3 regions of the Bacillus sp. TL12 genome follow, and region 1 is predicted to be linked to each of the others. Evidence: riboswitches for the same ligand, from Rfam matches in the RefSeq annotation. Region 1 holds a riboswitch; each other region holds the start of a gene.

The links. A riboswitch is a leader RNA that binds a small molecule or an ion and turns the genes downstream of it on or off. The one in region 1 is predicted to bind cyclic di-AMP.
Region 2: another riboswitch for cyclic di-AMP. It lies ahead of LOK41_RS03950 (APC family permease); the one in region 1 lies ahead of LOK41_RS21580 (hypothetical protein).
Region 3: another riboswitch for cyclic di-AMP. It lies ahead of kdpA (potassium-transporting ATPase subunit KdpA); the one in region 1 lies ahead of LOK41_RS21580 (hypothetical protein).

The regions. Positions count from the first base shown of each region.
Region 1 covers NZ_JAJJBY010000030.1:40,136-50,607, forward strand. Annotated here, with positions in the region: gene kdpB (potassium-transporting ATPase subunit KdpB) at 1-285, opposite strand, end outside; gene kdpA (potassium-transporting ATPase subunit KdpA) at 299-1,966, opposite strand; gene kdpF (K(+)-transporting ATPase subunit F) at 1,986-2,066, opposite strand; gene LOK41_RS21570 (hypothetical protein) at 2,063-2,167, opposite strand; cyclic di-AMP (ydaO/yuaA leader) riboswitch at 2,269-2,414, opposite strand; gene LOK41_RS21575 (hypothetical protein) at 2,678-2,908, opposite strand; gene LOK41_RS21580 (hypothetical protein) at 2,923-3,321, opposite strand; cyclic di-AMP (ydaO/yuaA leader) riboswitch at 3,415-3,562, opposite strand; gene thiD (bifunctional hydroxymethylpyrimidine kinase/phosphomethylpyrimidine kinase) at 3,733-4,545, opposite strand; gene LOK41_RS21590 (thiazole biosynthesis adenylyltransferase ThiF) at 4,552-5,571, opposite strand; gene LOK41_RS21595 (thiazole synthase) at 5,564-6,334, opposite strand; gene thiS (sulfur carrier protein ThiS) at 6,337-6,540, opposite strand; gene thiO (glycine oxidase ThiO) at 6,736-7,845, opposite strand; gene tenI (thiazole tautomerase TenI) at 7,838-8,458, opposite strand; gene LOK41_RS21615 (ABC transporter substrate-binding protein) at 8,469-9,470, opposite strand; gene LOK41_RS21620 (ABC transporter permease) at 9,467-10,219, opposite strand; gene LOK41_RS21625 (ABC transporter ATP-binding protein) at 10,216-10,472, opposite strand, start outside.
Region 2 covers NZ_JAJJBY010000003.1:62,290-72,761, forward strand. Annotated here, with positions in the region: gene LOK41_RS03935 (hypothetical protein) at 1-680, opposite strand, end outside; gene LOK41_RS03940 (response regulator) at 900-1,574, opposite strand; gene LOK41_RS03945 (sensor histidine kinase) at 1,537-3,060, opposite strand; gene LOK41_RS03950 (APC family permease) at 3,707-5,533, opposite strand; cyclic di-AMP (ydaO/yuaA leader) riboswitch at 5,680-5,825, opposite strand; gene LOK41_RS03955 (hypothetical protein) at 5,955-6,098, shown strand; gene LOK41_RS03960 (hypothetical protein) at 6,187-6,567, opposite strand; gene panE (2-dehydropantoate 2-reductase) at 6,826-7,758, opposite strand; gene LOK41_RS03970 (GNAT family N-acetyltransferase) at 7,992-8,537, shown strand; gene LOK41_RS03975 (YfbM family protein) at 8,890-9,351, shown strand; gene trhO (oxygen-dependent tRNA uridine(34) hydroxylase TrhO) at 9,413-10,387, opposite strand.
Region 3 covers NZ_JAJJBY010000003.1:166,020-176,491, reverse strand. Annotated here, with positions in the region: gene LOK41_RS04445 (TlpA family protein disulfide reductase) at 1-383, shown strand, start outside; gene LOK41_RS04440 (prolipoprotein diacylglyceryl transferase family protein) at 401-1,084, shown strand; cyclic di-AMP (ydaO/yuaA leader) riboswitch at 1,389-1,531, shown strand; gene kdpA (potassium-transporting ATPase subunit KdpA) at 1,629-3,293, shown strand; gene LOK41_RS04430 (helix-turn-helix domain-containing protein) at 3,373-3,918, opposite strand; gene LOK41_RS04425 (D-serine ammonia-lyase) at 4,068-5,414, shown strand; gene LOK41_RS04420 (DUF445 domain-containing protein) at 5,664-6,911, shown strand; partial or broken gene LOK41_RS04415 (hypothetical protein) at 7,088-7,705, shown strand; gene LOK41_RS04405 (TrmB family transcriptional regulator) at 8,109-8,918, shown strand; gene LOK41_RS04400 (AzlC family ABC transporter permease) at 8,998-9,726, shown strand; gene LOK41_RS04395 (AzlD domain-containing protein) at 9,717-10,049, shown strand.

The DNA of each region.
Region 1 (10,472 bases):
AACTGTAAATAATAGAATAAAAGAAACTGTTATATTGAACCAACCTGGTATACTACTAGAACTATTCGGAAGAAACGATAAAATCAAAGTGATTATAAATCCAATTTCCACTACGAACATAATTGGATTTTTCACCATTATTTTTGGATTCAGTTTCGCAACTGACTGTTTCATCGCATGTGTAACAATATCACGGTCCATCGTTTTCGCTTGTCTCACTTCATCTTCTACAACATGTACTTGTGATTGATTCGCTTGTTTTTCCTTTACCACTACAGGTCTCATCATTTACCCTCCATTACTTCAATGTAAGAAATTCTGCAATTGGCCCTAGCACTAACATCGGGAAGAACGTTAATGCACCAACGATTACAATTGTCCCAATGAAAATGCCCCCAAATAAACTATTATCTGTGCGGAATGTTCCTACTGTTTCTGGTACTACCGTCTTCTCTTTCAATGAAGCCGCAACAGCTAACATTGTAATTAAGCTGAAATAACGTCCTAAAAACATAACTAAACCAGTTGTGATATTCCAAAACGGTGTATTATCTGCTAAACCTTCAAATCCAGATCCATTGTTAGCAGCCGAAGACGTGTATTCATATACAACTTGCGTTAAACCATGAAAACCTGAATGAGAAATAGCATCTGTTCCTAAATGAGTTGAAAGAGCTAGTGCCGAAAACCCTAAGATCAGCAATGGATGAAATAATATCGTTACCGCAATTAACTTCATTTCTTTCCCTTCAATTTTCTTACCTAGAAATTCTGGTGTCCGTCCAACCATTAATCCAGATATAAAGACTGCAATAATTGCGTACATAATAATATTCACGAAACCTGCCCCAACGCCGCCAAACACCGTATTTAGCATCATGTTTACAAGTGGTACCAATCCGCCAATTGGTGTTAATGTATCATGCATCGTATTAACTGCACCCGTTTCGGCTGCTGTCGTTACTGTCGCATATAGTGAAGAAAAGATCGTTCCAAATCGTACTTCTTTTCCTTCTGTACTTCCTTGTACATGTTCCATACCCATTTGATTTAATGCTGGATTTCCTTGTAATTCTGATGAAACAATGGTTCCAAATCCAATTAAAAACACCATAAACAAGGAAACGAAAAGGATACGTCCTTGTTTTTTATTTCCGACCATTCTTCCGTACGTAAACGGTAAAGCTGTCGGCAATAGCATCATGAGCATCATTTGTAAAATGTTACTGATTTGTCCTGGGTTTTCAAATGGATGTGTGGAGTTTGCTCCGAAGAATCCACCACCATTATTGCCTAGTTCCTTAATGGAAACGAATGAAGCTACAGGACCGCGTAAAATACTTTGTTTCACACCTTCAATTGTGTTGGCTGTAACCGCCCCATCTAAAGTTTGCGGTACACCAAGTGCCACAAAAATTAACGCTGCCACAAATGCAATTGGAAGGAAGACCCTTGTTAAAGCTCGTGTAAAATCTACGAAAAAATTTCCAAGTTCCTTACCTGCTAATCCTCTTATAAAAGCCATTACAAGTGCTAATGTTGTTGCCGGCGCAGTAAACATTAAAAATGTAATCCCAATTAATTGTGATAAATAAGATAATCCATTTTCACCGCTATAATGCTGTAAGTTTGTATCTGCCATAAAGCTGATCGCCGTATTAAAAGCGAGCGTTGGTTCCATCCCTTCAATATGCGCCGGGTTTAACGGCAATACACCTTGTAAGCGAAAAATGAAATATACGACAACAATCATAAAACCATTGAGTGCAACTAATGATAACGCGTACTGTTTCCACGTTTGATTGTAAGACTTAACACCCGTGATTTTGAAAATCAGCTTTTCAAAAGGCCCGAATATTTTATCTAGTCTTCTACTCCCTTGAAAAGCTTTCTCTAAATAAATACCCGTTGGCTTTGCCACAAGAATAAACAATAACATTGTAATGACAACTGCAACCCAAATCATAATGTATGATTCCCCCTAATTAAAACTTCTCCGGATTTAATAACGCATAAACTAAATACACAGTAATCGCTGCGACAATAACTGATAAGGCAATCATCATGATTGCTTCCCTTCTTTCACAACTTTATCTGACCAGCTCGCAAGCCCTATCATCGATGCTACTAATACAACAAAGATTCCAATCATCACTACATCTAGCATTCCAATCCCTCATTTCAAAATGTTAATTTTTACCATTAATCCATCAAAAAAAGAACACTGAGGCTCTACTCAGTGTTCAAAAATGAACAACACAAAAGTAAACCTCCTCTCCAAACGCTTACGAGGTTAGCTGTCGGATTCGGGCCTAAAGAGTAGCCCTACTTTCGTAATGAAAGATTCACCCCAAGTGACAATGCACAAAATTGGTTCCCCCGCTCCAAATAATTGGACTCAGCGATATCAGGTTGTTTTTGGAAATTTTATGAATGATTTATGAATGTAAATATACTCCTCTCCATTTCACTTGTAAAGAGGAAAATTACCTAAAATAAGAAAATATTCAACTATTTAAACGCTTACATTTTTTGATATTAGTATTTTATCATCTGTTTTCTTGTCTTTTCTTTCTTTTACAAGAAAATAGCCTTTTAAATATGAAAGAAAAAGAGCGCATTCATATAAGTGCCTAGTTTATTGCACTTAACATTCGCTCTGTTTCCCATTCAAAATTTATTCTCTTTGTAAAAATGAACGTAAATTTCTCCCTCGAATATAAATTTGTGACAGCTCCGCATGCAGTTTCTCATATTCAATAATATCCACTTCTAAATACAAATTATCTTTCGATGGCAAGACTATATATGGATCTGGAAAAATAGGATCTTGCATGGCTAACTCTTGAACTCGCTCTACTGATACCGCCCAACGATTTGCTATATCTCCAAGTAATAACACCTTCATCTTCACTCCCCGCCCTATTCAAAAAATAAAAAATAAATATTATCACAATTCGTAAACACTACAAATTTAGCTCCAATTGTTTCATAGAGCCTTACTGGATATCGTTTATTCCTTGTAACAACTGTAATAGGCGCTTGAAAAGAAAAGCGAATGCGCTCCGTAAAGAAACTAACCGTCGGAAGTTCATCTCCTAGCAAGATTACTTTTTTTATTCCGTTACAAATACTTGTTATATTCAGTTCCTTATTGCAGTAATACGTTGATTCAAAGCCACATGCTCGTACTTCATCTGCTACATGTTCATTTACTGTAAAAATAATCATATCTTGTTGAAAAGGCACTAATTCTCGTAAACTGTTTACTTTTTCCTCTTCTCCCACACAAATGAGTGTTAATTCTTTTTCCTCACCCATGTATATCATCCTCCTTAGTATAAAAGAATTCAAATATAGATTGATATTCTCCTATACTAATCAGATCGATGAAGTGATGTATCCATCCATGCACCATCCTCTCCCAAGACGCTTACGAAGTTAGCTGTCGGATTCGGACTTTGAGAGTAGCCCTACTTTCATCATGAAAGATTCACCCCTAGTGACCACGCACAATTTGGTTCCTCCGCTCCAAATGAATTGAACTCAGCGTTACAAAAAACAGATTCTGGCTGATATAATACTCCTAAATATGGAAAAAGTAAATAATAAAAAAGCCAATTATAAAAACTGGCTTCTTCATCAAATTCTGAATATTTATGCATGAATTCCTTGGCTTCCCCCCCGATTGGTGAGGGCTAATAATCAGTGGGGGACAAAACTCCCCACCCATTAAAGTTTTACTTTATATGCAAAATGATTCGTTGGTCCATGACCACTTCCAATATTTAATTGCTCTTCAATTGCTATACTAATAAATTGTTTAGCTTCCCCTACTGCCTCTTCAATTGGATAGCCTTTTGCAAGTCCTGCCGTTACAGCGGATGCAAATGTGCAGCCACTACCATGCGTTTGTTTTGAATCAATTCGTTCACTTCTATACTCGATAAATTGTTCACCATCAAATAGGAGATCAATTACTTCATTTCCTTGATACGCTGCATGTCCACCTTTCATAAGAACATATTTAGCTCCTAATCTATGCAATTCTTTTGCAGCTTCTTTACTATCTTGGATATTGTGAATCTCCATTCCAGTTAATACTTCAGCTTCTGGTACATTCGGAGTCACTACTGTTGCAATTGGTAATAAATATTCCTTCAATGCTTGCACAGCTTCTTGCTGTAATAACGAAGCACCACCTTTTGCAATCATAACAGGATCTAGTACAATATTATTCCAACCAAATTTTTTAATATTATCTGCAACAACTTTAATAATTTCGCTACTAAATAGCATACCAAGCTTCACAGCATCTGGGGTTAAATCTGTACCAATAGAATTTAATTGTTCCTGAATGCCTTCGAGAGCAACTGGATATACCCCTTGCACACCGAGTGTATTTTGAGCCGTAATAGCTGTAATAGCTGTCATTCCGTATACACCCAGCTCTTGAAATGTTTTTAAATCTGCTTGAATACCTGCACCGCCGCCGCTATCAGATCCAGCAATTGTTAAAGCTTTATTCACTTTCATTTCACTCATCCTTTTTCATCCAAAATAACGATGATAAATTGTTTTTGCTTCTACTATATCTTTTGTTCCATGTACAAGAACCCGGCCATCTTGAAATGCAACCAATCTCTTATCTTCAACTGAAAACGATAGTAAATATGGATTCACCATTAAATCTGCTACACGATCGCGCAGCAGTTCTTTATATCGTTCAAAATCTAATCGTTCCTTATGCGGAGGTCTAATTTGAACTGTATTTCTTCCGCATAAAACTGCAGTTTTTGACGTATTATCCTTATTTAAATATGGGTACACCGCTTTCTCACCACATGAAGGACAATTATGTTTTCGAAGTTTTTGCACATTCATACATGAATATTCATTTTTCCATACATCAAACGATACAAGCCCATCCCTAAGTGCTTCGTAATCCTCTACTAAAATCTTAAGCGTTTCTGTAACTTGATGAGAAACAACGAGAGATACAGCAGGTGAAATGATCCCTGCTGTATCACATGTCGCTCCGCCAAGCGGGATGGATTGTAATAAACAAGAGAGACACGGAGTCTTTCCTGGTAAAATCGTATAAGAAAGGCCGTAGCTTCCTACACACGCCCCGTAAATCCACGGAATAGAATACTTTTGTGATATATCATTAACGATAAAACGTGTTTCAAAATTATCAGTCGCATCAATCATTACATCGACAGTCGTAACAAGTTCTTCTAATTCTTCGGCTGTTACATCTTGAACAAAGGCTTCTACAGTTACGTTGCTATTAATTGCTTGCAAGCGTCTTTGCGCTGCTACAGCCTTTGGAAGATTATTTTTCACATCCTCCTCACAATATAACTGCTGACGCTGTAAATTACTCCAATCAATATAATCACGATCGACAATTGTTACACGGCCAACGCCAGCTCTCACAAGCATCTCTGCATTCGCACTACCAAGCGCTCCAGCACCGATAATTAGTACATGCTTTTCTCCTATCTTTTGTTGCCCTTTTTCTCCAATTGGAGAAAATAGCTCTTGGCGAGAATATCGATTATTCAACTACACTCATTCCTTCTAAAGGACTACTTGCCGTCGCGCAGCGCTTACGTGCAATACGCCCTGCTTCAAATCCTAGACGTCCTGCATGAATACCTAGTTTCATTGCTTCCGCCATTTTAATAGGGTCTTTCGCACCAGATACAGCTGTATTTAATAACACGCCATCTGCGCCCAATTCCATCGCAAACGCAGCATCAGCCGGGCTACCAACACCAGCATCAACAATAACTGGTACTTTTGCTTGCTCAATAATAAAGCCTAAGTTTAATGGGTTCACAATACCTAGGCCTGAACCAATTGGTGATGCACCAGGCATAATAGCATGAACACCAAGTTCTTGTAGTTTACGAGCTAATACAACATCATCTGATGTATAAGGAAGAACAATAAACCCTTCTTCTAAAAGCATTTCAGATGCTTTTAAAGTCTCCACTGGATCTGGTAATAACGTTCTATCATCCCCGATTACCTCTACTTTTACCATGTCACAAAGTCCTGAAGCTTTTGCTAATTTTGCAATACGAACTGCTTCTTCAGCATTTTTCGCTCCCGCTGTATTTGGAAGTAATGTATATTTTTTTACATCAATTTTTTCTAGTAAATTCGGTTGCTGTGCATCAAATATATCCATACGGCGTACTGCAAATGTTAAAATTTCTGCTTCTGATACTTCAATTGCTTTTCTTTGTACATCATAGTCTGAGAATTTCCCTGTTCCTAATAAAAGTCTAGAATTGAATGTAAATGGTCCAATGTTTAACATAATCAACCGCCTCCTACGAAAGTTACAATCTCAATTTGGTCTCCATCAAAAACAGATGTATCCTGATGGTCTTCTTTTGTTAAAATATCTGCATTGCGTTCTACTACAACAATCTTTGTATCTAATCCTAAATGCGTAAGCAATTCTGCTACTGTCTTAACACTTCCCAGCACCTCTACTTGCTTACCATTAATTTTTAAGTTCAAGCTTCCATCCCCTTTCTATAAATCCATTTTGTTTTTCAAGCGTATAAGTCACAGCTTTGAAGAACAAAAGGTAATCTGCTCTCGTCTTCTCTCTTTGTTTTCATTTGGCATGGGGCAGGAAAAGGACCTGACCGCTTCTATGCATGGCTGGATACTCTCTCCTACCTAAAAAGTTGGTTTTTTATTTGCATTTAGCTAAACTGACTTTGAAAGCAATGAATCTAGTAAATCATTCCCTTGCTTTCCTTCTATTACATCTGCCATATATTGACCAGAAACAGGACTTAATAAAATACCGTTTCGGTAATGACCTGTACAAGCATATAATCCTTTTATTTCTTCATGTGCTCCCATATAAGGGACTTCATGATTAGATTGCGGGCGTAACCCCGCCCACGCACTTTCCCATTCTGCTTCTTTCAAAGCTGGTAAGATTGTGTAAGCACGCTCTAGTATTGAAGTGATACTTTCTGGTTGTACAGATTTATTAAAGGTATGAGGCTTCATTGTTGCTCCAATTACATAGCGTCCACCACGTTTTGGTGCAATATAAAAACGTTCTTGGAAAATAGGAGATTTCAGTAATGGTTTATTGCTCTTCACAGCCACCACTTCTCCTTTCACAGGATATGTACCCCACTCTTTATCAAAATGATGAAGGAGTTTTGTGCTCCATGAACCACCGGCAATTACTACCTTTTCACATAGAATCATACCTTCATTCGTAATAATCCCTACTACTCGGTTGTTCTCTATTTTGATATCAAATACTTCTGTTTGTTCATATATATCAGCTCCAGAAACGGCTGCAGAATGCGCAAATGCTTTCGTAAGTTCCGGCGCGATGACATGACCATCTTTCGGATAATATACAGCCCCCATAATGGATGAAGAGAGAAATGGCTCTTTTTCACGAAGCTCATCTCCAGTCATAAAATATGATTCTTCACCTGTTTCTTGTTGCCACTTCATAATATCTAGTATTCTTCTCTTCTCATCTTCCGTTTGAGCAATACGATAGATACCTTTCTCTTCATACCCAATATCAACACCTGTTTTTTCACGTAACGTTTCTGCAAGTTGTGGAAATATTTCACGGCTTTTCCTAGCAAGTTCAAATAGTGGATCATACGCATCCCACTCCGCCTGTACACCAAGTAAACCTGCCGCTGCTTTAGAAGCTTCAGACGCAATCCTTTGTTTCTCAACAATCGCCGCTTGGTATCCTCTTTCCGCTAGAAAATGTGCAACTGAACTACCAATTACACCACCGCCAATAATGGCTACATCATATATCTTACTCATGGTTTTCCGCCCACTTTCTTATTGTTTCCTTATACAATCTTGCTTTCTCGTATGGAGTACGATCACTGACAATTCCAGACATAACTGCAATACCACTTACACCAGACCGAAGAACCTCTGCTGCATTTTGAGGCGTTATCCCACCAATCGCTGTAATCGGTACCGTTAATCGCCTTGCCATATCTGAAATTTCTTCTAACCCTCTTGCTGGAACACCCTTCTTACAATTCGTTAAAAATACATGACCATAAACAAGGGAATCTGCACCATTTTTGAAAGCTACTATTGCTTCTTCCAAAGAATGCACAGAATACCCGACATGCAAATAAGAAAACTTTTCTTTCACAAATCTAACATCTGCACTTCGATATCCCAATTGTACGCGAGGGATATTTAATAGAATCGCAATATCAATCCGATCGTTCATCACAAGCTTAGATGCTGGAAAGCCTCTTTTTAAAAGGCTTTCCACACCTTCATACAACTCTTTCGTATTTTTCTCACGCTCACGAATATGCAAATAGTCAATCTCACCCTCAATTTGCATCGCTACATTCGTTAACTCTTCGAATGTCATCTGACCATTTGAGATCACATGGAGCTCATTTTTCATATTCATTCGCCTACTTTAAAATGTTTTCGAATAATTCATCGGCAGGAACACTTTCTTTTGTCATGCCTTTTTCTTTCAACCATTTATTTTGTTTTTCCCATGACTCTTTTGAATCCGATAAAAATGGCTCATCTTTCGTTTCCATTTTCTCTAATAAAATTTTCATACTTTCTTTTTCAACTTCTGGGACGAGCGGGAAGTTTTCTTTTTCTTGATGATCTAATAAAATATTTAGTGCCTCATCTGGATTTTTCTTCATGAAGTCGTATCCCTTTTTCGCACCACGTAAAAATGCTTGTAATGATTCTTTATCTTTCTTCAATGTTTTATCACCTGTGACAAAAACAAGTTCATGATAATTTGGCACACCGTAGTCAGCTGGGTTAAAGTATGCTGGTTCATGGCCTTGATGGCGCATAACAGGAACTTCATGGTTAATGTAAGCACCTGTAACAGCATCTACTTTTTTCGTAATTAACGCTGGTACTAAATCAAATCCAACATCTACTACTTTTACAGTATCAGGATTACCACCAGCTTCTTTTACCATCGTTTTTAAATACGCCTCACTTAAAGGTGTTCCTGAATAACCGACTGTTTTCCCTTCCAAATCTTTTGGAGACTGAATACCTGCTGATTTTAACGATACAACATGATTTAGTGGTGAGCGGACTACAGCTCCAATTGATTTCACTGGAATTTGTTCATTGGCTCTTGCGATGACAACATCTGGCTGGTAGTATAGACCAACTGTTACTTTTCCGGCTGCCGCTAATGTTAATGGATCGGTTGGATTAGAAGGGAATTTAATATTCACCTTTACTCCTTCTTCTTTAAAGTAGCCCTTTTCAATCGCTGCATAGATAAAACTATGAACTGCGTTTGGATACCAATCGAGCATAACTGTTACTTCTTTCTCGGCCTTTTTCTTGTCTGACACTGAATTGCTAGAACACCCTGCAATCATTGCAACTAATAATGTAAACACAAAGATGCGCTTTAATAATTTCATGAATGCTTCCTCCAACTAATAAATTTCTTTTCTAATATAGAAACAAGTAATACAAAGAAAATAGCTAGTAATGATAACAATACAATCGGTGCAAATACGCCTGCTCCGTCTAACTGCGTCATCATTCGTTTACTAAAGTAGCCTAAACCAGCTTGTGCCCCAAGCCACTCACCAATTGCTGCCCCAATTACACTAAGCGGAACAGCGATTTTTAAAGCAGAGAAAAAGTATGGAAGTGCAGAGGGCAACTTTAATTTTAGAAAAATATCTTTTTTCGTTGCACCATATGTAACTAAAAGCTCTTCCCATTCCTTTTTCGTACTGCGTAGCCCATCATACGTATTTACGGCAATTGGGAAAAATGTAATCAAAACAGTCACAACTACTTTGCTCCAAATAGAATATTCAAACCATAAAACAAATAATGGTGCTAGCGCTGTAATTGGAATTGTTTGCGATGCAACTAACAATGGATAAAATGCTCTTTCCATCCATGTACTAGCATTCATCAACATCGCGAGTCCCACACCGAGCACAAGTGAAATCACAACGCCTATTAACACAACGTATAACGTTGCCGGTAAATGCACAGTAAATAATATATCTCGCAGCGCCCACATTTTAGCTAGAATTGCAGTAGGAGATGGTAAGATGTACATCTCATCCACAATTCTAGCTCCCACTTCCCAAGCTATGAGCAGTATGCTACTTAAAATCAGTGCAGGCAATAACTCGATCACACGTTTCATACAAGCACCTGCCTTTGCAGCATACTAAGTAATTCATCTTTTAAAGCTAATATTTCAGGTTTATGCAAGTCTTTCCTTGAGCGATCTGGTCCAAGTGGTACAATACGTTCCGTCAAAGTTGTAATAGGCTGCTCTGTCACAACAAAAATCCGATTGGAAAGAAAAAGCGCTTCCTCCACATCGTGTGTAATAAATAAAATTGTTTTTTGCCACTGTTTCCATTGTTCAAACAACCATTCTTGCAAAGTTGCTT
Region 2 (10,472 bases), on a different contig from region 1:
GCCCACGCTAAGCGGACAATACCATAAGGAAGTGCCATAACGATAGCAATGTAGGTTGCATATTTCCCAAAACTGTTTCCGGCAATTGATGTGTCTTGAGTCTCCTTTTGGCGCCCGCAATTCACACATGCTTCCCGGCTCCGCCGCTGATAAGCCAAGGCTGTCGCTCCCCATAAAAATCCTCCTACCATACATAAAAGTTGATTTATTACAGGCCAATCGATGAGTTGAAAATGTAGCATGAATGAATAAGCGAAATTCTGTAATACCCGGACATCAGGAATTACCATAACTAGAGCGATACACATTATCCATGCGAAAATGAGCAGGACTGCCCGCGGAATCATCTTTCCCCACATTCGGATTGTAGCCAATGCAGTGATCGATCCAATTCCTCCGATGCAAGCGATTGTCACTCCTCCTACATCTGATTGTATGTTTGCTAAAAATGATCCCATCATAAACCCTCTTGAATCATTTTCACCAAAAGGGAATCCTGCGCCTCCTATAGCCCAATAAAGCCCCAGAAATCCATAAAAGAAGGACCAAACTGCAGTTATATAGGCAATCCACCGATGCCAATTTGATAGCAAAAAGTTCCGCTTTCCCCTCCCCTCTTTCAATGTATTTTGTGAATAGTGATCAATCGACCGTCGTATATGATTTAATTTAAAAACCATATTCTTCAACTCCCTACTGTATATTGATGAGTAAGTTCATATTATGATAAAAGGGGCAATTTGAAACGGACCTCTAGAACTGTTTATAAACAGTTCTAGAGGTCCGTTTAGAAAAGAATTTTCATAGTCAAAGTTGTAGATTAACAAACTGGAAATATCGCAAAATAAAAATACCAATTCCGCGTAATGGAATTGGTATAAGAAATTTTCTAATCTATATTAATAATTTTTTTCCTGATTCGGACGCATAAACCCTTGTTCCCAGGCAAAAACAGCAGCTTTCGTACGATCAATCATATGAAGCTTACTTAAAATGTTGCTAACATGCCCTTTCACTGTCTTTTCACTAATGAAAAGACTTTCAGCAATTTCAGCATTCGTGAGCCCACTAGCAATTAATCGTAACACTTCCAGTTCTCGTTCACTTAGCTCGGAAAATGGATTGGAAGATGCCTGTTTCGTAGCACGAATCTCATTAACAACCCGTGCAGCCACCCGTGGATGCATAATGGATTCGCCTTGTACGCCTCTCCTTACCGTTTCAACCAATTGATTAGGCTCGATGTCTTTAAGCACATATGATATTGCCCCTGCACGTAATGCTGGAAAAATGTACTCGTCCTCATGATAAGAAGTCAACACAATCACTTGAGAACGAGGACTAACTTGTTTAATCATTCGAATTGCCTCTACACCATTGATACCTGGCATCACTAAATCCATGAGTACGATATCTGGCACAAGCTCATCAGCTAGGGCCGTAGCACTTTCACCATTTTCTGCTTCTCCAAATACATGAAAGTCAGATTGAATTGTGAATAGAGTATTCAACCCTTGTCTTACAATTGCGTGATCATCAACTATTAAAATCGAAATCGGATCTTCCTTCTCCATTTTTTGTCACCTCTTCTAAATAACAATTGGCATTCGGATTGTTATCTTCTCGAATATCTGTTTGTTTACATTGAACGGTAATTTTCACACCTTTCCCTATCTCACTTTGGATATCAATATGCCCCTTTAACGCATGAATCCGTTCACGCATAGAGGACAAACCTACTCCTTGTCGAGCTCCCCTTTGAATATCAAACCCACAACCATTATCATGAATAGAAAGAGTTACAACTTCTTCATAATCTAGATAAATCATTACCATATTTGCCTGACTGTGACGTGCAACATTATTCAGTGCCTCCTGTGTGATGCGAAAGAATGTTTCTTCAATAATAGGGGATACTTGTTGCTGTCCACTTGTCTCCAAATTGACCATGATACCCGTTTGTTCTTGCCACATCTCCACATAATCCTTTAATGCACGTGCCAAGTTCTTGCCCTCAAGTGCGATAGGACGTAATTCCCGAATTAATGCACTTAACTCTCGCTGCGTTTGATGTAACAAGTTTTCTGCTTTTAACAAATGGTCTTTTGCGGTATCATCATCTTTTCCAATAAGGAATTTACTAGTATTCAACCAGATAGATGTAGCAAACAGTTGCTGCTTAACACTATCATGTAGCTCACGAGCTAATCTATTGCGTTCCTCGAGGGTCGCTAAGTCTTGCCGCATTTTAAGTAAGGTACGTAGTTGTTTCGCCATCTGATTCAGCTTGCGTGCCAGCTGCCCCAATTCATCCTTTGAAGGATCTTGCACAAATGTTGTGAAATCTCCTTGACTCCATTGATCTGTAGCGTTTAATATCTTTTGAATACGACGAACGAGACTTCGAGACGTGATAATTCCAAAAGTAATACCAACAATTGCTGCACCAATAAAGAAAGCTAAAATACTAAATCCAAAAAACTGAAAAGTAGCCTTCCAAAAATCGACCAAAGAAAAATGTATGTTTTCTGCTTTAACTACTAATACTCCAAGAACATCTTTCTCATTAGATAACGGAGCAACAATATAGAAAACTCCACCTTTATGATAGCTATATGTTTTTAATTTACGTGCTTCGGATGGTTTCAGTGACAGAGCTGTATATATATTTTGATAAACTTTCGCAGGGAATTCTGCTTTAAAATCAATAAACTGAGGCACATTCTCTCCAGCGCTTGCAAGTAAATTCCCATTTGGATCAGTCACCACAGAAAATCCATCGAATTCAGTCCCTACTTCTATGGGCCAATCTTCTAACGCTTTCTTCAGCTGATTTTGATTAATCAATGGTCCGTTAAAGTTAGAAGATATATTTTGGGCTTGTATGCTTATCTGTTGTTCAAACATTTGGTCCGCATTATATTTCACTAGACTAAGCGAAATAAGAAAGCCCATCACTTCGAGTGTCAATAGAACGCCAATGGTTGTTAACACATAAAATAAAGTCAGTTTCCACTGCAAACGATGGAAATGTCGGACAAAACGAGATAGAAATTTCATGTTCTTTCCTTCCTAATCGAAAATGTAGTGACCATTGTATTGTTCAACATTTACTAAAACCTACTCCCCACTATATGATATGTTTTGTAATTTAATATTCCTCCCCTCAAGAGACTTCTTTATATAATTCATTTTAAATTTAATTTTTCTTGATAAATCAAAGATTTCCTGGCATACTCTTAAAATTATTTGTGCCCGAGTATATCCTCTCCTCGCTTTTCTATAAACCATATTCTTTTCCGTCTTATCATTACTTCTTAAAAATGTAGATTGGTATGGAGAAGCATATATAAACTACATCCTTTTACCTAATGAAGAATGTAGATGTAGAACATGCAATTTTGGAATAATCTCCTTAAAGAAAAATCCAAAACTATATATCTTTATTGTATTAATAGTATTAAAGATATTCATAAAATGTAGATAATCATTTTAAAAACCAGGGTCGTTCAAAGAATTGGTGAAAGTAAACAGATAGGAATTTTAACAAGGTTAGAAAGAATAACTTTTGGAGTGGTAAAAAGTTTCGAAATACCAAATTTAGCATAAGGATTGGATACACAAAGATAAGATATAAAACCTATTTGTAAAAAAAGGTAGCTCTACATAAGTAAAGCTACCTTAGAAATTGCTTGTTCTATAATCTTTATTTTTTCAAATGGTACGGTACAGTCGTAATCACAACATTTCTTCGATAAAGTAAATACGCACGAATTAGTAAACTGGATTGATTATGAAGAATGTTATGCCAACCTTTCTTTGGTATAAACTGAGGTATGACTACCGTAACTCGATAATTTGACTCACTTGCTTTATATTGCACTGTATCGATAAACTTTGTTAGCGGTTGAATAATGCTTCTATAGTGAGAATGCAATGTAACAAGCCTTACGTCAGGCTGCCATTTCTTCCACTTCTCTTCAAATTTCTTTTCATCTTCTCTTTCAAAAGCAACATATACAGCGATAATTTGATCTGGTGAAAGAGATTTTGCGTAATTCAATGAATTTTCTACTACATGAGTCATACCGGCTACAGGAACGATAATTACATTCCCTTCAATCGGAACAATTGATTCACAAGTTTTAAGACTTAATTGATCGCCTACCGCATCATAATGTTTCTTAATTCGATGAAACACAAAAATAATAGCTGGTAAGAAAACAAGTATTGTCCAAACTTGTGCGAACTTCGTTAAAAAGAACATACTCATAACGATAAAACTAATAACTGCACCTGTTAAATTAATCGTTAATTTCAAAATCCACCCTTGTGGCTTTTCTCGTATCCATTTTACTACCATTCCAGTTTGAGATAACGTAAACGGAATGAATACACCTACTGCATATAACGGGATAAGATGTTCTGTCTGACCTTGAAACGCAATAATTAAAATAATAGAAGCGATACCAAGTATGATAATACCGTTCGAGTAACCTAATCGATCCCCTCTAATCGTAAACATCCTTGGAATAAACTTATCTTTCGCAAGATTAACTGCTAATAAAGGAAATGCTGAGTAGCCAGTGTTAGCAGCAAGAATTAATATTAAAGCAGTTGTACCTTGTATAAAAAAGTACATAAAATTTCGTCCAAATGTTTGCTCAGCAATTTGTGAAACTACGGTTACTTCTTTGCTAGGAGTAATTCCGTAATAATAAGCTAAATAAACAATCCCTGAAAATAAAACGGCCAGTAAAGCCCCCATCGCAAGCAATGTTTTTGCTGCATTGTTAGGAGCTGGATCTTTAAAGTTTGGAATTGCATTAGAAATTGCTTCAACACCTGTTAAAGCAGAGCTACCTGATGCAAATGCTCTTAACAGTAAAAACAAACTAATACCAGCAACTGGTGTTCCAATTGGCGTATGCAAATTTGGTGAAACGTGACCAGTTACAATATTGTATATTCCTACTCCAATTAATATAAATAATGCTAAAACAAATAAATAAACTGGATATGCTAAAACAGAAGCTGACTCTGTTACTCCTCTTAAATTCAATATTGTAATAAGTAATACAAATATAATCGCGATAATTACATTATGCTCATGTAAACTAGGAAAGGCAGATGTAATCGCATCTGTACCTGCCGATACACTTACTGCTACTGTTAAAATGTAGTCTACTAATAAAGATCCCCCAGCAATTAATCCTGGATTAACTCCTAAGTTTTCTTTAGATACTACATATGCTCCTCCTCCATGAGGATAGGCAAAAATGATTTGTCGATAAGATAATATAAGAGCTGTTAATAACACTAATACTCCAATCGCAATTGGAATAGAGTACCAAAACGCTATTGCGCCAAGGCTCGCTAAAGCGATTAAAATTTGCTCTGGACCATATGCAACCGATGATAATGCGTCAGAGGATAAAATTGCTAACGCTTTCGTTTTATTAAGTTTTTGCTCTCCTAATTCGGTTGATTTTAACGGTCGTCCAATTAAAAACTTTTTTATAGATGAAACCACTGCTGTCCACTCTCCAATAATTTTGTACGAACAATTCTCTGCTAGCTAAAGCTCATAAACTATCTTTTCAGAACATAAAAAAATGTCTACAAGCCATAACAAATAGACTTGTAGACATTAAATTTTTTGTCGCACAAGCTCCACCTTCCTTCTCAATATAACGCTTACGAGGTTAGCTGTCGGATTCGGGCCTATGAGTAGCCCTACCTTTTTCAAGGATTCACCCCTTGGATTATGCAATAATCCATAAAAACGGGTCCCCCGTACCATGCGGTTTCAGCGATTTAGAAATTTGAAACTGTGGATTATAATACTCCTTTATTTTAAAAAAGTAAACAAAAATTTTTTAGAAATAGAAAGATTATGATGATTATGTATGGTATCACTACATGAATGAACAGAATATATTTATCAATATAGATTGGGAGGCATTGATTTTTCTGAAGAAAAGAAGCCACTTTTATCGGATACATTTTTAGATGAAATTACAATAGAAATTAATAAGTTATATGGAAACACAGTTGACGAACGAAATTGTTCACAAGAAAATAAAAGAAATAAGTAATTTATTAAGGCAAATATACAATAATCAGCAAGTGAAAAAAGTCTGTTTTTTTTAAAAAACAGACTTTTTATTTTTAAAACATCAAAATTTATTGCATATAAATTATGACAAGCATCCAAATGGCTAAAGCAGAAATGATAGCGAGTACTATACGAGTAGAAAATACACGCACTTCAAAATCCGTCTTTTTTGAAGGTTCAGGATATGCAATGATATAGATTCCCTTTAAAAGCGAAAGCCACCCAATAAGTGTAACAAATCCTTGCCAATTCAACTCCCATACATGATGCAAAATTACGGTACTTAACCCTAAAAATATTGATAAAAATCCATACATAATTCCAGATCCTCTATCTTCCACTACTAACCTTTTCAATCCACGTAACACCGATGGACGCAAGAAAAGAATACCTGATACAATTAATATGACCCATCCCCAAAATAACCCTAAAAAAGTACTTATAGTCATTATTCTCCCTCCTTTCCAACACATTTATATTTCAAGGGACCCTTCTTTTAGAACCCATTTTCTCTACGTATAAGAAATAAAATACCAAATCCCCACAAAAATGTATTATTAAAATCATTACGTTTTAGCATCTAAGTACCTCAATGATATCCTGTTAATAAATCATGCTCTTTCTAATTTTTTACTCGCCAAATACAAAAAGGATAGAAAAAGTAATTATACTTTTTCTATCCTTCACTCATTTCGGTACTACAAAAACTATACCGGTTCTTTATTTAAAGTCATTTCTTCATATACTTTTAAGTTTTGATAAACCACTTTTAATAACGGTGCATCGATACAAAATTGTTTTGCTAATTTTAATAAACATCCTTGTAAATGTTCCCCTTCAATGAACGAACCTTTTTCCATATCACGCTGCATAGATGACTTCATATCATAAGAAATTTTATCAATTGTCTTCATATGTTCCTCAACAATATTTTCCTGAATCGGAGCTCCAAATCTCCTCATGATCTGTGCTGCTTCTTCAAATAAACTTCGAATAAAATCGCGGCCACCACCACTTTCGCGTATCGGACCTATCGGTGCATGCATTAACGTCGTCACACCTGACATTACTGAAATAAATAAATATTTATGCCACATATCTCGTAAAATATGTTCACTTAGAACAAAACTCGCTTTCGTTCCCGTTAATACTTTAGCAATTTTTTTTGCTCTTGCTGAATCAGGGTGTTTTATTTCTCCAAATACAAGTCTATCAGCAGCACTAGTTTGTACAACTTCTCCTTCATCGTTTAAAGTTGTCTCTATAAAACATAAACCACCCATTACTTTTTCCTCACCAAACTCCTGTTGCAAATGTGATAAATGAGCAATACCGTTTAATAATGGGATTATCATTGTATTATCGCCTACAAACGGCTTCAAATCTATTATTGCCTCTTTTAAGTGATATGCTTTTGTTGAGAGTAGAATCACATTAAATGGAGAAACGACATCTTCTTTCGTTACTAATTTCGGTTGAAATGAAAAATCCCCATTAGCACTCCGAATAACGAGGCCTTTTTCTTCTAATTGTTGTTTTCGTTTACTACGAACGAGAAAAGTAACATCTTCCCCTTTCTCTACTAAACGGCCACCAAAATATCCTCCGACGCCTCCAGCTCCTAATACTAAAATACGCATATAAAATTCCTCTTTTCCAAACATGAAAATTTTACTTCTTTGTAGCATAACTATATTATACATCTGACCTATCGAACAAACAGAAAATTCGACTTTTTAACAAAATTTCATTTTAAGGACTATATAATATTATTCATTATTTTATTTACGAATAGATTAGTAACATTTCAATTTTCAAATTTATGAATTATACACTTAGTAAAGATTTGTATAATTAGAAAGGATGAGAAAAAATGCAATATCCAATGTTCTTATCTAAGAGATTAACAATACGCCCATTTGAATTAAATGATGCTGCTAAAGTTCAAGAATTAGCAGGAGATAAGGAGGTGGTGAAAACTACTACAATTATTCCTCACCCTTATCCAGATGGCTGGGCAGAAGAGTGGATTCCCTCTACCCATACAGCTATGGATAAGGGAGACAGTTTTCACTTTGCAATGGTTAATGAACAAAATATACTCATCGGTTGCATATACCTTTTTATCAATAAAAAACATAATAAAGGAGAATTAGGATACTGGATAGGTAAATCATATTGGGGTAAAGGATACTGCACTGAAGCTGGTCAGGTCATCGTTACATATGCATTTGAAGAATTACAGCTCAATCGTATTTTTGCTGATGCTTTCACTAAAAATCCCGCCTCTTCTAAAGTCATGCAAAAATTGGGGTTGAAACATGAAGGTTCATTTAAACAAAGTTGTTTGTACTGGGGAGTGTATGAAGATACTGTTGTTTACGGTTTAACAAGATCTGATTATAACAAGAGTAAGTAGCTGCTCTTCTTTTTAGCAAATATCAGTAATATGAAAACTTCACTGCTACCATAAAAATCAAAATTTCAAGAAGAAACAACGCAGAAGCCTCCTTTTAACAATTACGTTTTAGCATCTAAATGAACGATTATAAAAAGAGTAGGCCACAAATTTTTATGGCCTACTCTTTTATTTAAACATTTCCCTTGTTTTAATTTACTAGAAGCAAGCTATATTCCCTCATATCTTATAAATTAGTTGAAATACCCTTTCCTCTCCTTGGTTTCAAAGTACTTATTCTATCCATCCCTCAATCAATACCTACATAAAAAATGATATACTAAATTCAAAACCTTTAGAGGAGCTGGCTATTATGGGGATGATTGGACAGTATATATTAGTTACAGATGAGGAATTAAGTAAACTCCAAAACAAGGAGTTAGATATTTATTTTAAAGAACCTGATTTAGATATCGATAAGTCCTGGCAACTACTTCATTTTATTTTATGTGGTGAAGTTGGCGGCGGCGAACCACCACTTGGACATGTTGTACCTCTTAATGATTCCATCATCGATAACGATACTCTCGGTACATTTTACCTTATAGCTAGTGAAGTCGAAGAAGCTTATTTGGCAATAAAAGATTTAAGAAAACCTGATTTCAAAGAAATGTATAACTTCCACGATTTGATGGATGAACAACTTTATCCACTTGTTGAAGATGATGACTCTGATGAGATATTTGAATATACCTATAGTTGCTTTTTAGGAATTAAGGATTTATATAAGCAAGCTGTTTTAAACAAGCAATGTGTAATTTTTTTCATTATCTAAATAAAAATGAAAAACGGATCCTCTCTTTTACGAGAAGATCCGTTTTTATTAAAGTAAACTATTATCCTAATTTCACTTGATTTTCTTCTTCAATTTTTGCTAACGCAATAGCCACTTGCTCTTCTGTTAACTCATGTTCTTTCACATAACGGTTACGTGGGTGCACACGGCATTCGTGTGAACAGGCACGTAAATATTTCGCCTCATTTTCTTCAGAACATAAAATTTGTTTGTTACATTCTGGATTTGCACAATTTACATATCGTTCACATGGTTCTTTTGTAAAGTGGTCTTTCCCAACTATTACATGTTCCTTTTGGTTCACAGGTACACCAATACGCTCATCGAATACATAACATTGTCCATCCCATAGTTCACCTTGCACTTCAGGGTCTTTTCCGTACGTTACAATCCCGCCGTGAAGCTGACTTACATCTTCAAAACCTTCTCTGACTAACCAGCCTGAAAACTTCTCGCAGCGAATACCACCTGTGCAATATGTTAAGATTTTTTTACCTTCAAGAACTTCTTTATTTTCTCTAATCCAATCTGGTAATTCACGGAAAGAGTGAATATCAGGTTTAACTGCACCTTTAAAATGTCCTAAATCGAATTCATAGTCATTTCGTGCATCAATGATAACTGTGTTTTCTTGTTGCATCGCCTCATAAAACTCTTTTGGCTCTAAATATTTCCCTGTCATTTCTTTCGGGTTAATATCATCTTCTAAGCGAAGTGTAACAAGCTCTGAACGAGGACGTACGTGCATTTTTTTGAACGCATGCCCATCTGCTTCATCTACTTTAAATACGATACCGTCAAAACGTGGATCATTCTTCATTGCTTCCATGTACTTCTCTGTTTGTTCAACAGTACCTGAAGCAGTTCCATTAATCCCTTCTTCTGCTACAAGAATTCTTCCTTTTAACTCAAGTGAATTACAAAATTCTAAATGCTGTGCAGCAAATTCTTCAGGATTCTCAATCGTAGTGTACATGTAATATAGTAACACTCTGTATGGTTTTGTATTTAACATTTATTTTTACCACCTATCTCATTCAATATTTTAAAATCATGTATAAGTTAACGATCATATCGGAACATATAAGAATGAGAAAAGA
Region 3 (10,472 bases), on a different contig from region 1:
TAGATGGAAAGCTTTATTCATTAAATGATGCAAAAGGGAAACCGTATATTATTAACTTTTGGGCATCGTGGTGTGGGCCATGTGAAATGGAGGCACCGGACTTAGTACATCTTTATGATAAATATAAAGGAGAAATCGAAATTTTTGCGGTGAATGCAACGGTTAGTGATCCAGTACAAGAGGCAAAGGCATTTGCGGATCGTTTCGGATTTAAGTTTCCTGTTTTACTAGATATGGATGGGGTAGCTGGACTTGATTATAAAATTTTTTCATTACCAACAACGTTTTTTGTTGATAAAGACGGCATCATTGTAGAACAAGTGCGCGGAGTATTACCTCCGGATCAATTGGAAAAGAAATTTAAGCAATTAATTAAGAAGTAAAAGGGGACATCAAGATAATGATGGACTGGATGGTAAAAATACAGCCGATTTCTCCCATAGTGGGAAGTTTGTTTGGACTCATGTTCATGAAATTAAAAATGAAAAGTCAAGGTCTTTTATATGACAGAATGATGGATGCCGTAACAAATGGATTTTTAATCATCATTTTAACATGGAAATTCGCACCAGTAATTTTGAATCCAGGGTGGGCTTTTCAATCGCCATGGCAAGCGTTATTAGCTGTAGGGAGTACTCAGCACATTATAATTGGTTGTTTCATTGCAAGCGGATATATTGTATGGCGCAGTAAAAAGGTTGATTACTCGCTTTCTATTTTATTAGACATACTTCCATTTGGAATAGGAAGCATCATCATTTTCTATTTTTTATTCCATCAAAAGGTTGGTTTACAGACAACAATGCCGTGGGGAATGAAACTTTATGATTCAAAGTTTTCTTATCATCCTATATACATGTATGAAATCATTATAGCAATTTGTATAATGGGATGGTTGTGGGGGCAAAAAGAGAGACTAGGGACTAGAAAATACATAAGTTATTTTCTAATTGTAGAAGGAACTGCCCATATTTTTATTTCGCTTATAAGTGAGCAAGTTCCGTTATTATTTGGTCTGTCTATGCAGCAGATACATAGTTTTGGTGTGATTAGTATAGGGGTTGTATTACTTCCAAAAAAATAAAAGCAGCAATGTACGAACGGTTGTTCATACATTGCTGCTTTTATCATTTTTATAGATTGTAAGAATTGATATCTTTTTGTTTTATCCCGCATTAACAGGCAGTAAGCCCCCACCTGAAAGTTCAGCAAGAGAAAAGAAGTTAGGTGGGTAGGGCTACCCATAAAAGCCCGATTGGTGAGGGGTAATAATCAGTGGGGGATGAAGAACCCCCCAGTAATTAAAGTTTCACTTTATCTCTCTTTACAACCATCATTTAGAGGAGTATATTAACAATCAGAATAGCTCAATAGGGATTTTACAGCCAAATAATAAATCGCTTAATCCACTTCAGGAGCGGGGGAACCAAATTTGTGCATTTGTCACTAGGGGTGAATCCTTTTATAGGTAGGGCTACTCTCAAGGTCCGAATCCGACAGCTAACCTCGTCAGCGTTTTGAGAGGGGGGACTTGTGTGTATAAAAACACTAGGTGCAACCTAGTGTTTCTTTTTATTCTCTTAATGATAAAAAAGTAATTTGTTATTTAAAAAGAGAGGGGAAAAAGAATGAATTGGCTTACAAGTCTAATTACAATTGGTCTATTCGTTTTAGTTGCAAAACCTATGGGGAATTACATATACAATGCTTTTCAAAAGCATGATTTTTTTCAAAGAGTATATGGCCCGTTAGAAAGAGTATTATTCAAAGTAGCTGGTATTAAAGGACATAATCAAAGTGGGGAAAAATATATATATTGTTTAATCATGACAAATTTCTTTTTCATTGTAGTCGTATATGCTATATTTCGATTACAAGGGATGTTGCCATTAAACCCTAATCATTTTGAAGGATTAGAACCTACTCTAGCATTTCATACAGCCATTACATTTATGACAAATGCAAATTTACAACATTACGGAGGAGAAAGTAGTTTATCTTACTTTTCGCAAATGACCGGTGTGACGTTTATGATGTTTGCAGCGCCTGCTACTTCAATGGCGATTGGTATTACATTTATTCGTGTATTAGCAGGAAAAAAGGTAGGTAACTTCTTCGTCGATTTTGTACAAGCTATCACAAGGGTGCTATTACCGTTTGCGTTTGTAATGTCATTGTTTTTTGTATCGTTAGGGACACCTCAAACACTTGATTCGGCAGTTACTGTGAAAACTGTGGAAGGAACAATGCAAGAGATCCCTCGTGGACCAGTAGCGTCTTTACTATCTATCAAGGAGCTTGGTGACAATGGCGGAGGCTTTTTCGGAACCGTTTCTGCACATCCTTTTGAAAACCCTAATATGATTAGTAACGTACTGCAGATGATGCTACAAATGTTAATTCCGATGGCTTTTCCATTTGTATATGGAAGAATGGTTGGGAATCGAAAACAAGGAAGAATCTTTTTCGCATCAATGCTTATTCTTTTTGTTATCGGATTTAGTACACTTGCGGTTGCTCAATTAAAGGGAAATCCACTGTTAAATCAATTTGGTATAGAGAGTTCACAAGGGAATATGGAAGGGAAAGAAACACGTCTTGGTGTTATTTCTTCTGCTCTTTATGCCAATGTTACAAGTGCCTCTGGAACTGGTGGGGTGAATACGACGCACGATACGTTAACACCAATTGGAGGATTGGTTCCACTTGTCAATATGCTTTTCGGAACTGTGTATGGAGGCATTGGAGTCGGCTTTATGAATATCGTTATGTATGCGATGATTGCTGTATTCTTAACGGGGTTAATGGTTGGCCGTACGCCAGAGTTTCTGAATAAAAAATTAGAAGGAAAAGAAATGAAATTAATCGCGATTACAATTGTATCTCAGCCTTTACTCATTCTTGGGACAGCAGCGATCGCCTTTTCGACTCAATATGGCACAGATGCTATTTCTAATCCGGGCTTTCATGGTTTAACGCAAGTCATATATGAGTATACATCATCTGCTGTAAACAATGGATCTGGATTTGAAGGCTTAAAAGATAATACACCATTTTGGAATCTTTCAACGGGTATTGTTATGTATATTGGTAGATACTTGGGATTCATTACGATGTTAGCTGTCGCAGTTGGGTTAAGAAAGAAGAAAGTTATGTCTGAAACTGTAGGTACTTTTCAAACAGACACTCATTTATTTGGGGGAATCTTGCTTGTGACGGTATGCATAGTAGGTGCATTAACATTTTTGCCAGTGCTCGTGCTTGGACCGATCGCCGAATATCTGACCATATAATAATAGCGTTGCTTCAAAAAAGAAGGGCAATACATATTACTTATGTATTGCCCTTTTACTGTGTTTTTAGCTGAAAGTATTAGAAGATAGGCGGGGTAACTGAAAATAGGACAACTGCATTTTGATTAAAATTATTTATCCACTTATGTTTTAAATACGCTGGTATTTTTACACTATCACCAGTTTCTAATATATACTCTACTTCATCTAAATACACCGTAATCCTTCCTTCTAAAACAAATGCTAATTCTTCTCCTTTATGCTCTAAAAGATTTTCTGAGGAAGAAGTGTTCGGAGGAACAGTCATAATTGTTGTTGCTAAACTTCCTGTGAAATCTGGTGATAACGATTCATAGGATAAATTGTCAATAATCATTTTTTTTCGTTTACTGGACCGTACGATTAAATCATCTGTATTTGTTTCTTCTAGTAAAAAACTAAATGTTGGAACATCAAGAGATTTAGCTAATACTTTCAATGTTTGGATGGAAGGATTAGCGGAACCACGTTCAATTTGACTTAGCATAGATGGTGTAATTTCAGCCATCTTTGCTAGTTCTCTACTACTTAATCCTTTAGCTTTTCTTTGCTTTTCGATTTTTTTACCGATATCTATATTTTCCATGGTGCATTCTCCTTAATAATTTGTTTAATTATATTTAAATAAATTAAATTAAAATTAACATAAACATGATTTTGTGTTAAACTGTATTAAAATTTATTTAATTATAATTTATTATACAACTGGCTACAAGGACATGAGGAGGAAGAGAAATGAAGGGAATAGAGGAATTGAAAGAACAATATCCACTATTAAACAATCTAATTTCATTGGAAGAGATATTTTGGGTGAATTCGAACATTGAAAATTTCCAAACAGCGATACAAGCTTCTCCGCTTACGAGGGACGATGTAAAAGATGCTGAAGAGAGATTAAAGCGTTTCGCACCATATATTGCAAAAGTTTTCCCAGAAACGAAAGGAACGAATGGGATTATAGAATCACCTTTAGTGAGAATACCGTCTATGAAACGTTCTTTAGAGCAAAATTATGAGCAATCTATATTAGGGGAATTATTACTAAAATGTGATAGTCATCTTCCAATATCAGGATCAATAAAAGCAAGGGGCGGCATTTATGAAGTGTTGAAACATGCAGAGGAATTAGCTTTTCAGCACGGAATGCTAACGAAGCAAGATGATTATTCCGTTCTAGATAGTGATAGATTCCGAGACTTCTTCTCGAAGTATTCCATTGCAGTAGGATCGACGGGCAATTTAGGGCTTAGTATTGGCATTATGAGTGCTAAGTTAGGCTTTGACGTAACTGTTCACATGTCAGCTGATGCGAAACAATGGAAAAAAGATTTACTAAGAAGTAAAAAGGTAACGGTTATTGAATATGAAGCGGATTATAGTAAAGCGGTAGAAGAGGGGCGTCTGCAAGCAAATGCAGATCCTACCTGCTATTTTGTTGATGATGAAAATTCTCATGATTTATTTTTAGGGTATTCGGTAGCAGCATCTCGATTGCAAAGGCAGTTAGAAGAGTTAGAGATTGTAGTAGATGAAGAACATCCTTTATTCGTTTACCTTCCGTGCGGGGTAGGTGGTGGACCTGGAGGAGTAGCATTTGGCTTAAAGTTATTGTATAAAGACAATGTTCATTGTTTCTTTGCAGAGCCTACTCATTCACCATGTATGTTACTTGGTTTAATGACAGGGCTTCATGATAAAATTGCGGTTCAAGATATTGGTATCGATAATGTAACAGATGCGGATGGTCTTGCGGTAGGAAGAGCATCTGGATTTGTTGGAAAAACGATGGAACCATTTTTAAGTGGGAGTTACACAGTTAGCGATGAAGAGTTATATAAGTTGTTAAAAGAGCTTGCTGATACAGAAAAAATCTACTTAGAGCCTTCTGCACTAGCAGGGATGATTGGACCGGTTAAATTATGTAAAGAAGAAAAAGAGTATTTGCAAAAGCATTATTTAACAGAAAAAGCAAGAAAAGGTACACATATTGTTTGGGGAACTGGTGGTAGCATGGTTCCTGAAGAAGTGATGGTGCAGTATTATCAAAAGGGTTTGAATTTAGCGTTAGAGGAAAGAAAGTAATAAAAGATGAGGCTTGGATAGCCTCATCTTTTTTATTTAAATAAGAATCCCTCTAAGATTGGATGGAAATTAGTTCAATTTACTGTATACCTAATTGGTCATTCTAATAAATGCTAAAATTCTTTGTTATTTTTAACTAGGTTGATTATAGTATAGATATAAACTTTTATAAAATATAAAGAGTTACGAATATGTATTGAATATAATGAAGAAGCTTCATTTTACATAATAAGAGGATGTGTATATACAATGTCATTACAGTCAAAATATTTAGCGGGTATTTCTCTTGGAGTAATGGGGGTTGGCTTTGCTGCAACAATCCCGTTTCAAGGAACGATAGCAGGAGAGATTATACAAGGTGGATTTGAAGCAGGATTAGTAGGAGGACTGGCCGACTGGTTTGCTGTTACAGCGTTATTTCGCCATCCGATGGGTATTCCGATTCCGCATACAGCGCTGCTCCCTAAAAACAGGAAACGGGTTACAAAAGGACTCATTTCTACACTAGAGAATGAGTGGCTGACGAAGGAAAGCATAACAGGTAAAGTGAAAGAAATGCAGTTGGCGCAATTGGTGTTACAAATCGCTGAAAGAGAGATGCAATCGGATACTGTAAAAAAAGGGATTGTGACAATTGCTGAAAAAGCAATTCTTCAAATGAATACTGAAAAGTTAGCTACTGTAATTGAAAAAGAATTGAAAACGTATTTACATACGATTAATACAGGAAACATACTGCAAGTCCTAATTGATCAATTAGTTGTACAGGAATATGATGAAAAAACACTTGATTATATGTTAGTCAAGGCGAAAGAGTGGACAGCCCAAGAGGAGGCGCGTTATCAGCTTGGGAGCTTGGGAATGAAAGCGATGGAAAATATAAAGGTAGATGGATTTTTGCAGTTTACTCTTAAATCGTTCATGAATATTGTGGATGAAGATAAAATTGGGGGGATTTTACAGAAGTTTGTTGTTAGTAACATAAGTAGTTTGCAGGATACTGATAATAGTACAAGACAGCTTATATTAATGAAAATTCGTCAAGAACTTATGAATGTTAAGGAAAATGAAGCAGTATTACGAGAACTAGAAAAGTGGAAAGAAAATTGGATCACAAATTGGAATGCTGCTGAAAAAATAAAAGAATTGTTAGGACAAGCACAAGAAAAAGTAGTTGCTTCTATTAAAAAAGAAGAATTTGTAGATCAGTATCTTCTCCCATTTTTAACAAAACAAATGAACAAAGTGAAAGAAGATCCAGTAACAGTTCAAAAAATGGAAGACTGGTTGCAAAAGCAAATTGCTAATCTTGTTGAAAATAATCATTCTAAAATTGGAAAGCTTGTCCAAGAAAATCTTGATAAGTTAGATGATCAAACATTAATCGAAATGATTGAAAATAACGTCGGCAAAGATTTGCAGTGGATTCGAGTGAACGGTGCTGTTTGTGGATTTATGATTGGGTTGGTGTTAGAAGGATTGAAGGCTGTGATATAAGCTGAAGGTAGAATATGTATCATGAGGTGTTTCAGCTTGATGTGACAACACTTACATAAAGTCTTTACTAAACGATTTATGAGTGAAAGATAAAAAACTGTTGATAGATGAACTAGAAAAGGAATATGTAGATGAAAAAGATAAATTGACATAGAAATAACCTTTAGAAAGGGTGTATGTTAGCTTCAATTGTTCACGCAATCAATGTTGCGCATAGTCCTGAATTTGCTCACGAACAATCTTGAGAGGGCTTTAATTATAGCGTGCATGATAGTTCAGGAGCACGAGGAACAATTACATTTCATCCTAACTATTTGGTAGCCGCTTTTTGTGATGATAATAGCGAACGAATATCGGATAATAAAAACGCTTTAGACTACTTTAAGGGTTCACCTGACGTAGTACAAGGGTTAGCTGGCAGCGAAACACTTCAATATTTGTTAGATGATATGTATGGGGAGACAGTACCGGTAATTACCACAGCCTTTTGGAGGAATAGCGATGGACTCTATTCTAAAGATGAACTGGATGAGATGATTGATAATGGAGGATTTCTTATAGAGAGACAAGCAAGGGACATTGAACTGGCTATAAATGAATGGCAAGAAGAATATGAACTGTCAGATGGACAAATTAAATTACTCAAATCTATTTTTAAACGTAAGATAGAACAACCTTTAGATGGTATTATTTTAACGACAGAAGAGGTTCAAATGATAGAATTCGATGATGAAGAGGGATTAGCGGAGAGCAAGGTAGTTTTTGAAGAGCTGGGTATTCAGTGGAGAGTATAACATTGTTGAATGATGATACAATAATGAGACTACTCTTTTCAATAGGTCATATTAATTATGAAAAATGAGTAAAAAACCTTTTACACAGCATAATAAATGTGAAAGGTTTTTTATTATAGATTTTTAATTTTCAAGAACATTAACATTATAAGTTTTTTGGATATATAAATGATGAGCGCCGTTCCAAAACTTTAATGTATTTTTATACCATTGTTCTTGCTTGTTTGTATCTGGATGTTCTTCTGAAGAATTATACTAAAATATAGCATCAAAATTGTGAAGATTTTCATTTAAACAAATGGGGCAGTTTAGTTGAATAAGGAACTAGGATTAGTAAAAAGCTTTGACAGATAATTCATTTTATTCTATAGTAAGTAATACACTAACTACTAAAGGAGTTATTATGGAAGAACTTTATAAAGAACTTCAGAAATGGGGCTTTTCGCAATATGAATGTAAAGCATATATAGGACTTTTAAAAAATTACCCCATAACAGGATATGAAATCAGTAAAAGGTCAGGTGTACCTCGTTCAACAATCTATGAAGTGTTGGCAAAATTAATAGATAAAGGTGCGGTTTATACAGTACCTTCTGACCCTGTAACCTATGCACCCTTACCAGCAAAAGAATTAATCCGTCGATTACGTAATAACTTCGAAAATTCTATGGATTATCTTGAAAAGAATTTATCTGCTTTAGAAAGTGAACAGGAAGTAGATGTCATTCGACGCATCAGCAGTGATGAGCGTGTTGTGGCTGAAATGATTGACATGATAGATAAAGCAGAAGAAGAAATATGGTTGTCGATTTGGGAACCACAAGTCTCTTGTATAAAAGGTGCTGTAGATAGGCGTTTAAATGATGAAATTCATGTTTTTTCTATTCTTTTTGGAGCACCTGAGATTCAGCTTGGTGTAACCACTCATCATAATTACATGGCTCCAGAAGTAGCTGAGGAGCGTATGAATGGTCGATTAACGATTGTTGCACGGGACAATGAAGAAGTATTAATTGCAAATTTTTCTCCAAATACGTCTGCATGGGCGATAAAAACAGAAGATCCAGCACTTGTATTAATTGCTATGGAATACATCAGGCATGACATTATGTTTTCAGAATTAGTTAAAGAAGTTGGTCCTGAGAAAACAGAAGCTCTCTGGAAAAACAACCTTAACCTGTTTCATGTTGTTACTGGAAAACGGTTCAAATAACTTGAACCGTATTTTCTTTCATATTTTCGTAGTAGTTAGTGTGTTAGCTTCTAGTTTTTAAAAATAAGGAGGGAATGAAATGAGTCTATCGAACGTCCAAATGAATTCGTCTCAGAGAGATGAAGATAGCTTTATTAAAGGAGTAAAAGATTGTATCCCTACATTACTGGGTTATTTAAGTATCGGAATAGCTGCTGGTGTTATTCAAAAGGCTGCGGGACTTAGCATAGCTGAGATAGCTCTGATGTGTTTAATTCTTTATGCTGGCTCAGCTCAGTTTATTGCTGCAGGAATGATGGCAACAAGTAGTTCTCTTACTGCCATTATTATTACTATTTTCTTTGTTAATCTTCGTCATATTTTACTTAGTGCAGCCCTAGCACCTTATTTTCGGCATCTTTCACCACTTAGGAACATGCTAGTAGGTTCTCTACTCACCGATGAAACATTTGGTGTCGCTATTAACGAGACTGCGAAAAAAGACCGAATCAGTGAAAAATGGATGCATGGCCTCAACATAACAGCTTATTTAAATTGGCTTGTAGCTAATTTAGCAGGAGCATTATTGGCACAATGGATTTCAAATCCTGAGAAATTTGGTCTAGAATTTGCCTTACCAGCCATGTTTATTGGAATTCTCATACTCTCAATGTTAGGGCGTAATAAAATCAGACTTGATATAGTTGTCGCAATTATAGCAGTTGTCATTGCTGTGGGAAGTTCTTTCATGTTGTCCAGTAGTATGGGTGTTATTGTTGCTACAATTATTGCTTCAACAATAGGAATGGTGGTGGAAAAATGGAAGTAAGATGGGAAGTTTTTTTGATTATTCTAGGATCAGCTTTTGTAACGTTCATTCCAAGGGTCGTTCCTCTTATGATACTAAGTCGTTTTGAATTACCAGAATGGGGAATGAGATGGTTAAATTATGTCCCCATTTCTGTTATAGCTGCTTTGATAGGTCAAGAGATATTTATACATGATGGAAAGATTTCCTCTCTTACAAATAACATTGAATTTTTAGCAGCCATACCGACTTTTTTTATTGCGATAAAAACACGTAGTTTGCTGGGAACCGTACTGGGAGGTATTATTTCTATTATAATTTTACGCTTTTTGTTTCAAAACTAAATACTTTATTTGGGCAAGTACCACGTTTAAATGCAACAGCCATTGCAGGAAAGGATAACAATAGAACGGTAGGATAAAAAATAAGGGTTGAAATCGATGTTGAATTTAATTGCTATGATAAAAGCATAGCTTATTGTAAAGAGCATATTGCGTTCCCGCAGATAAATACATGTCCAATAATGAACGAAGTGGTGTTATTTTTAGTTACCCCCATTTTTTAGGTGATTTATTTACAGTTCAATATAATGAGTTATCATTATGGAAGCTCTGTTTCTTCTTAAACGGAGGCGTTAATTAGGGGGCAGCCGAGATATATGCAATTTGGGATCATAAGCTGTATTTTATTTCCACAATCAGATTACGATGTGAAAAAAGGTCTTTTACTAATAATATTACGAATTATTTTTGATACAGCTAGTTCAA